Regions from separate parts of the Streptomyces sp. NPDC030838 genome, predicted to be linked through region 2. Evidence: riboswitches for the same ligand, from Rfam matches in the RefSeq annotation. Region 2 holds a riboswitch; each other region holds the start of a gene.
What was found. A riboswitch is a leader RNA that binds a small molecule or an ion and turns the genes downstream of it on or off. The one in region 2 is predicted to bind cyclic di-AMP.
Positions count from the first base shown of each region.

Region 1: another riboswitch for cyclic di-AMP. It lies ahead of ACZ42A_RS13250 (M23 family metallopeptidase); the one in region 2 lies ahead of ACZ42A_RS27330 (M23 family metallopeptidase).
Region 3: another riboswitch for cyclic di-AMP. It lies ahead of ACZ42A_RS09890 (transglycosylase SLT domain-containing protein); the one in region 2 lies ahead of ACZ42A_RS27330 (M23 family metallopeptidase).

Region 1 is NZ_JBVIED010000004.1:18,107-20,296, forward strand. It holds gene ACZ42A_RS13250 (M23 family metallopeptidase) at 1-1,029, opposite strand, end outside; cyclic di-AMP (ydaO/yuaA leader) riboswitch at 1,041-1,219, opposite strand; tRNA gene ACZ42A_RS13255 (tRNA-Met) at 1,544-1,617, opposite strand; gene ACZ42A_RS13260 (GTP cyclohydrolase II) at 1,683-2,190, opposite strand, start outside.
Region 2 is NZ_JBVIED010000012.1:44,390-46,579, forward strand. It holds gene ACZ42A_RS27325 (M16 family metallopeptidase) at 1-728, shown strand, start outside; cyclic di-AMP (ydaO/yuaA leader) riboswitch at 943-1,109, shown strand; gene ACZ42A_RS27330 (M23 family metallopeptidase) at 1,123-1,887, shown strand; gene ACZ42A_RS27335 (GntR family transcriptional regulator) at 2,072-2,190, shown strand, end outside.
Region 3 is NZ_JBVIED010000002.1:609,477-611,666, reverse strand. It holds gene ACZ42A_RS09895 (HAD family hydrolase) at 1-814, shown strand, start outside; gene ACZ42A_RS09890 (transglycosylase SLT domain-containing protein) at 778-1,275, opposite strand; cyclic di-AMP (ydaO/yuaA leader) riboswitch at 1,279-1,458, opposite strand; gene ACZ42A_RS09885 (CocE/NonD family hydrolase) at 1,733-2,190, opposite strand, start outside.

The DNA.
Region 1 (2,190 bases), on a different contig from region 2:
GCCCTTGCTCCGCAGCCAGCTCAGCGGGTCCAGCGCGCCGCCGTCGCCGGTGTGCACCTCCAGGTGCAGATGCGCCCCGGTCACATTGCCGGTCGCGCCCACGCGCCCGATGACGTCCCCGGTGTTGACCTTCTGGCCCACGCTGACGTTGATCGACGACTGGTGGGCGTAGAGGATCTCGGTGCCGTCGTTCAGGGTGAGAACGGTCCGGTAGCCGTACGCGCCGCCCCAGCCGGCCTCGGTGATGGTGCCGGAGTGCACCGCCTTGATGAGGGTGCCGGTGGGCGCGGCGAAGTCCAGGCCGGTGTGGTAGCCGGAGGACCACAGGGCGCCGGCCTGCCCGTAGGTGGAGGTGATGGTGTACGAGGAGGTCGGCAGCGTGAACTGCTTGGCCAGCTCGGCCAGCCGCTCGGCCTCGGCCTTCCTGCGGGCCTCCTCCTCCGCCTCCTTCTTCGCGGCGGCGGCCTTGGCCTCGGCCTCCTTCTCCGCCTTGGCGGCGGCCTCCGCGGCCTCCTTCTCGGCGGCGGCCAGCGCCTCCGCGGCGGCCTTGGACTCGGCCTGGTCCTGCTGCTGCTCGGCCTGCGCCATGATGCGGGCGCGCAGCGCCTCGCCGGCGTCGGTGGTGCCCTGCGCGGTGTCGGTGGCGGTGACGCCGAGGCTGCTGAGCGGGGTGGCGGTGGTCTCGGCGGTGTCGGTGTCGTCGGAGATCAGCGAGCCGACGTTCGGCAGGTCGGGCATCGAGATGGACACCGGCGGCTTGCCGGTCTGCGCGGTGGCCATGCCGCCCGCGCCGACGGCGGCTATGACACCGACGCCCAGGACGGTGGAGCTGCGGGCGAGTCCGCCGCCGCGCTGCTTGGTGACACGATGCCGGCCGCGTACGGGGCGAATGGATTCCGCGGTGGGGTTCCACTCCTCCCACGGGCCCTCGTCGGTGCGCTGATCGCCGTACACGAAGGTGTCGGCGGGGTCGGCGGTGCGCTGGCCGGGCACGAACGGGGCCCCGGGGGCAGGCCGGTTGGACGCCACGTGGGCGTACTCCTTTCCTTCCTTCTCGCCTACCGGGTTAGCTGACGGGTTCGGAGCAGGAAGGTCTCCTACGCGCGTAAATCAGCCGTGCCGCACACGACTTTCAGCCGTGCGGACCCGACCCCTTACGCCCGATTCACCCCAAGGTGGTGGTTCCCCGGTTCCCTACGGGATTCGGCGCGTGCGCACGGAGCCGCCTCTTGTGACGGCTGGGACGACCGCGCTGCGTTATCGGACGTTAATAGAACCGGGGGGTGATTTCCAAGCGGTTCCGCTTGATCATTACGGTCACCCGGGTGGACGTACACCTCATGAGCGGCGAAAATCGGGCGAGTTGACCCGCACTCAGAAACACTTCAGCAGCGTCCCGGTTTTTGATGGTGACTCAGATGTTATGCGGAGTGGGGTCGCCCACTTACTCCCCGTGACGTCTCCGCGCACAGATGCGCTTCGAGGACGGAAAAGCACTCAGGGCCGGAATCCATCTCCATGGATTCCGGCCCTGAGCCTTCAGTAGCGGGGACAGGATTTGAACCTGCGACCTCTGGGTTATGAGCCCAGCGAGCTACCGAGCTGCTCCACCCCGCGTCGGTGATTCCAGTGTACGCCATGCGCGGGACGCTTCGCGCCAGGGTTTGTCTCCGCCTCGCCGATCAGCCGGCGCTGAGTTCCGTGAGGTCGGCCAGCGGCAGGGTGTGCTGGGTCTGAAGGACCTTGGCGCGCAGGTAGCGGACGTTGTGGGCGGTGGTGAAGACACCGGTCGGGACACGGTCACGGACGCCGACACCCAGAGCGCGCAGCTGCTCGGCCTTGTCCGGGTTGTTGGAGAGCAGGTCCAGCTCGGTGACGCCGAGGGCGGTGAGCATCTGGGCGGCGGCCGTGTAGTCGCGGGCGTCCTCGGGAAGGCCGAGGGCCAGGTTGGCCTCGTAGGTGTCGAGCCCCTGGTCCTGGAGGGCGTACGCGTCGAGCTTGTTGTACAGCCCGATGCCGCGGCCCTCCTGCCGGAGGTACAGCAGAACGCCGCCGCGCTCGGCGATCCGCTCGACCGCCTCGCGCAGCTGCGGGCCGCAGTCGCAGCGGGCGGAGCCGAAGACGTCGCCGGTCAGGCACTCGGAGTGGAGCCGGACGAGCGGGGTCCGCCCGAGGGCCGGGTCGCCGAGG
Region 2 (2,190 bases):
ACCTGGACGCCCTGCTCGGCGACACCCTCGGCTCCTGGACCGGCTCCGCCGCCCAGCCCCGGCCGGTGCCGCCGGTGACCGCCGACGACACCGGGCGCGTGGTCATCGTCGACCGCCCCGGCGCGGTCCAGACGCAGCTGCTCATCGGCCGCGTCGGCGCCGACCGGCACGACCGCGTGTGGCCCGCCCAGGTGCTCGGCACCTACTGCCTCGGCGGCACCCTCACCTCCCGCCTGGACCGCGTCCTGCGCGAGGAGAAGGGCTACACCTACGGCGTGCGGGCGTTCGGCCAGGTCCTGCGGTCCGCCCCGGACGGCACGGGCGCCTCGATGCTCGCCATCAGCGGCTCCGTGGACACCCCGAACACCGGTCCCGCCCTGAAGGACCTGTGGACGGTGCTGCGCACGCTCGCCGCGGAGGGCCTGACCGACGCCGAGCGGGACGTCGCCGTGCAGAACCTGGTCGGCGTGGCGCCGCTCAAGTACGAGACGGCGGCGGCCGTGGCGAGCACCCTGGCCGACCAGGTCGAGCAGCACCTGCCCGACGACTACCAGGCGACGCTGTACCGGCAGCTGGCCGCGACCGGCACGGTCGAGGCCACCGCCGCGGTGGTCAACGCCTTCCCAGTGGACCGTCTGGTGACCGTCCTCGTCGGTGACGCGGCGCAGATCAAGGAGCCCGTGGAGGCCCTCGGCATCGGCGAAGTCACCGTCGTGGCCGCCGAGTAGACGGCCGAGAGACAGCCGTACGGGCACACCCGCGCGGAGGGGCCCTGGTGACCGATGCGTCACCAGGGCCCCTTCATGTCCGAATTGAGGGAGAGGTTGCCTGTCTGCCCTGTGGGATGCGCTACAAAAGCCCGCGTTGGTTTGGGCTTTGAAAGCCGGCCCCCTTAGCGTCATCCGGGCTGTCCGTCAGGCAGTGCGCCGCACCCGCGGCACCGGACAGTCATCGCCGAGTCCCCGTACGGCGCGAGCCAGGGGAGCCGGGGACCCAACCACGTAGTCCCTGGGGTGAATCGGACGCCCGCGCGTCACGCGAGGGGGTCCGTAGGAGACCTTCCTGCTCCGAACCCGTCAGCTAACCCGGTAGGCGAGAAGGAAGGAAAGGACCAGCCACTCCATGGCGTTCACCCGCGCCACCGGGAAGCACCGTCGTCCCAGCCGGATGCACCGCTCCACCGCCCGCGCGGCGGGCGTCGCGGCGCTCACCACCACCGGCGTCATCGGCACCCTGGCGGGCCCGGCGCTCGCCGCCGACACCTCCGCCGAGCAGACCGGCCTGCTGCCGGTCCTCAGCATCGGCGACGAGGTCGCCGACCAGATCGACGCGCAGGCCGCCGCGCAGCAGCAGGCCGCCGAGCACGCCGCCGCCGTCAAGAAGGCCGAGGCGGCCGCGAAGAAGCGCGCCGAGGAGGAGGCCCGCAAGGCCCGCGCGGAGGAGGAGCGGGCCGCCCGCGAGGCCGAGCGCAAGCGCCTCAACACCTTCGTGTCGCCGATCAGCGGCTCCTACGTCTCCACCGGCTACCAGGCAGGCAGCGCCCTGTGGTCCTCCGGCAGCCACACCGGTGTCGACTTCCACGCCGCGAGCGGCACCTCGGTCCAGGCGGTCGGCTCCGGCACGGTCGTCGAGGCCGGCTGGGGCGGGGCGTACGGCAACCAGGTGGTCATCCGGATGCACGACGGCACGTACACCCAGTACGGCCACCTGTCCTCCATCGGCGTCTCCGTGGGCCAGACGGTCACCCCGGGCCAGCAGATCGGCCTGTCCGGCGCCACCGGCAACGTCACCGGCCCGCACCTGCACTTCGAGGCCCGTACGACCCAGGAGTACGGCTCGGACATCGACCCGGTCGCGTACCTGCGCGCGCACGGCGTGAACATCTGACGCAGCCGCAGCACTTCCCGAAGCCCCGGCCCCGAGCCGGGGCTTTCGGCGTTTCGGCCGCCCCGTTGTCCAAAAAATATCCATGGATTCCGGCCCGCCATCGGAAATTCCGGCTCATTGCAATAGAGTCGCTGAACACACGTCCATCGTCGACGTTTCACGGGGATTAAGGCGGAGGTCGGTCATGCGTATTCCGGCGCATTCGGTGTGCACGGCGATCCGGGACGACATCGTCGCGGGTGTCTACGAGCGCGGCAGCCGGCTCACCGAGGAACTGCTCGCCCGCCGCTACGGCGTCTCGCG
Region 3 (2,190 bases), on a different contig from region 2:
CCGGTCGCGCGCCGCGCTCGCTCGGGTGGCGGCGGCCGGCGCCCGGCACCTGGTGGTGACCGGACGGCCGGCACCACGGGTGCGCCCGCTGCTGGAGGATCTGGGCGGCACGGGCCTGGCGGTGTGCGGGCAGGGAGCGCAGCTGTACGACGTCGGCGCCGACCGGCTGCTGTGGTCGGTGACCCTGGACCGGGAGCTGGCGGAGCACGCGCTCGGCAAGATCGAGGCCGAGGTGGGGCAGGTGTACGCGGCGGTCGACCAGGACGGGGTCGACGGGCTGACCCTGATCGAGCCGGGCTACCGGATGCCGCACCCCACCCTGCCCGCGGTGCGGGTCGGGCGGCGCGACGACCTGTGGGGCGAGCCCATCAGCAAGGTGCTGCTGCGCCATCCCACGCTGTCCGACGACGAGTTGGCGGCGGTGGCCCGTTCGGTGGTCGGCTCGCTCGCGACCGTCACCATGTCGGGGCCGGGCACGGTCGAGCTGCAGCCGTGCGGCATCACCAAGGCGACCGGGCTGGCGCTGGCCGCCGAGCATCTGGGGCTGCGCCCGGAGGGGACCCTCGCCTTCGGGGACATGCCCAACGACATCCCCATGTTCGACTGGGCCGGATACGGCGTGGCCATGGCCAACGCTCATCCCGAACTCAAGGCGGTGGCCGACGAGATCACCCTGTCGAACGAGGACGACGGCATCGCCGCCGTCCTCGAACGACTTTTTGGTGAAACGGTGAGCGCGGCTCAGGCAGGGAGCCGCGCTCGGATGGAGCCCGTGGCTCAGTACGCGCCGAAGACGTTGTCGATGGAGCCGTAGCGGTCGGCCGCGTAGTTGCAGGCCGCCACGATGTTCGCGACCGGGTCGTACGGGTCGTACTTGGTGCCGGGCACGTGGTACGCGGCGAAGGTCGGGTCGATGACCTGGAGCAGGCCCTTGGACGGGGTGCCCTTGGCGGCGTTGGAGTCCCAGAGGTTGATGGCCAGCGGGTTGCCGGAGGACTCGCGCATCACGTTGCGGTGGATGCCGTCGTAGGTGCCGGGGATGCCGTGCTGGGCCATGATCGACAGGGACTGGCGGATCCAGCCGTCGAGGTTGTTGGGGTACACCGTGGCGGCGGTCGTCGCGGTCGGGGTGGCCGCCGAGGCGGTGGTCGCGCCGAGCAGCGGCAGCGCGAGCACGGCGGCACCGGTGCCGGCGACGGCGAGCGTGCGGGCGAGCCGGGCGCGGCGGCGGCCCTTGGCCGACTGGTTGTTTGCGGGCAGACCCTTTGCAGGCATGGCGAATGTCCTCTCCGTCGCCTGCGAGGTGAGCTGTCGGGTTCGGGCGGGGAGGTGCCCGGCCGCGCGCCACAGCGCACGGCTTCACCCCAAGCCGTCCCGGGGCTATGCCCGGACCGGCGACTTACCTGGGTCCCCCGCTCCTGCCATACGAATGAGTTCGAGGTTCGGTGGTGCGGGCGGTGGCAGGATTCGGCGTCCGCCCGACGGACCGGGAAGTTATGCGAGAGGCGGTGTCCGGAACAAGTAGCGGATTCACATATCGCGCCCGTTGACCATGATCAGGGCGTATGGGGTACTTGATCCTTTGCGACCGCCAAGGGTCAACTGGCAAGAGAACATGGGGATGTCGCCGAAGGTGGCGGGAAGTCTGTGGGTGCGCGGTCGTGAGTCAACTCACGTGCGAGCGCAAGAGCGGCAAATCGGGCAATAGTCCCAAGGTGTGCTCAACTGCCCGTCAGCCCGCGGTGCGTGGAATCCGCCTCTCCCAGGTCCGGTGGAAGACCACCTCTTCGCCCGCCGTGCACATCACCTCGTTGACGGACAGAAAGTGCTCCGCGTCACAGCCGATCTCCGAGCGGGTCCGCACGGTCGTGTCCCAGGCCAGCTCCGGCCGGTGCAGCCGGATCGACCAGTCCGAGCGGGTGCGCGCGGAGAGCGGGTCGTCCTCGTGGATGGTGTACGTCTCCAGCGCGTCCTCGGTGAACTCCAGCCCGTCGGGGTACATACGGGTGCCGCCGCAGCGCGGGTCGACCTCCAGGCGCCACTCGCCCGTGGCCACGTCCCGCACCACCAGCCGCTCGGGGCGGGGCTCGTCCAGCGTGACGGGGATGCCGACGCCCAGCGGCGGGGCCTGCTCGGGCTCCTCGAAGGTGATCGTCCGCTCGGCCTCACGCGCGCGGACCGGCAGTTCGA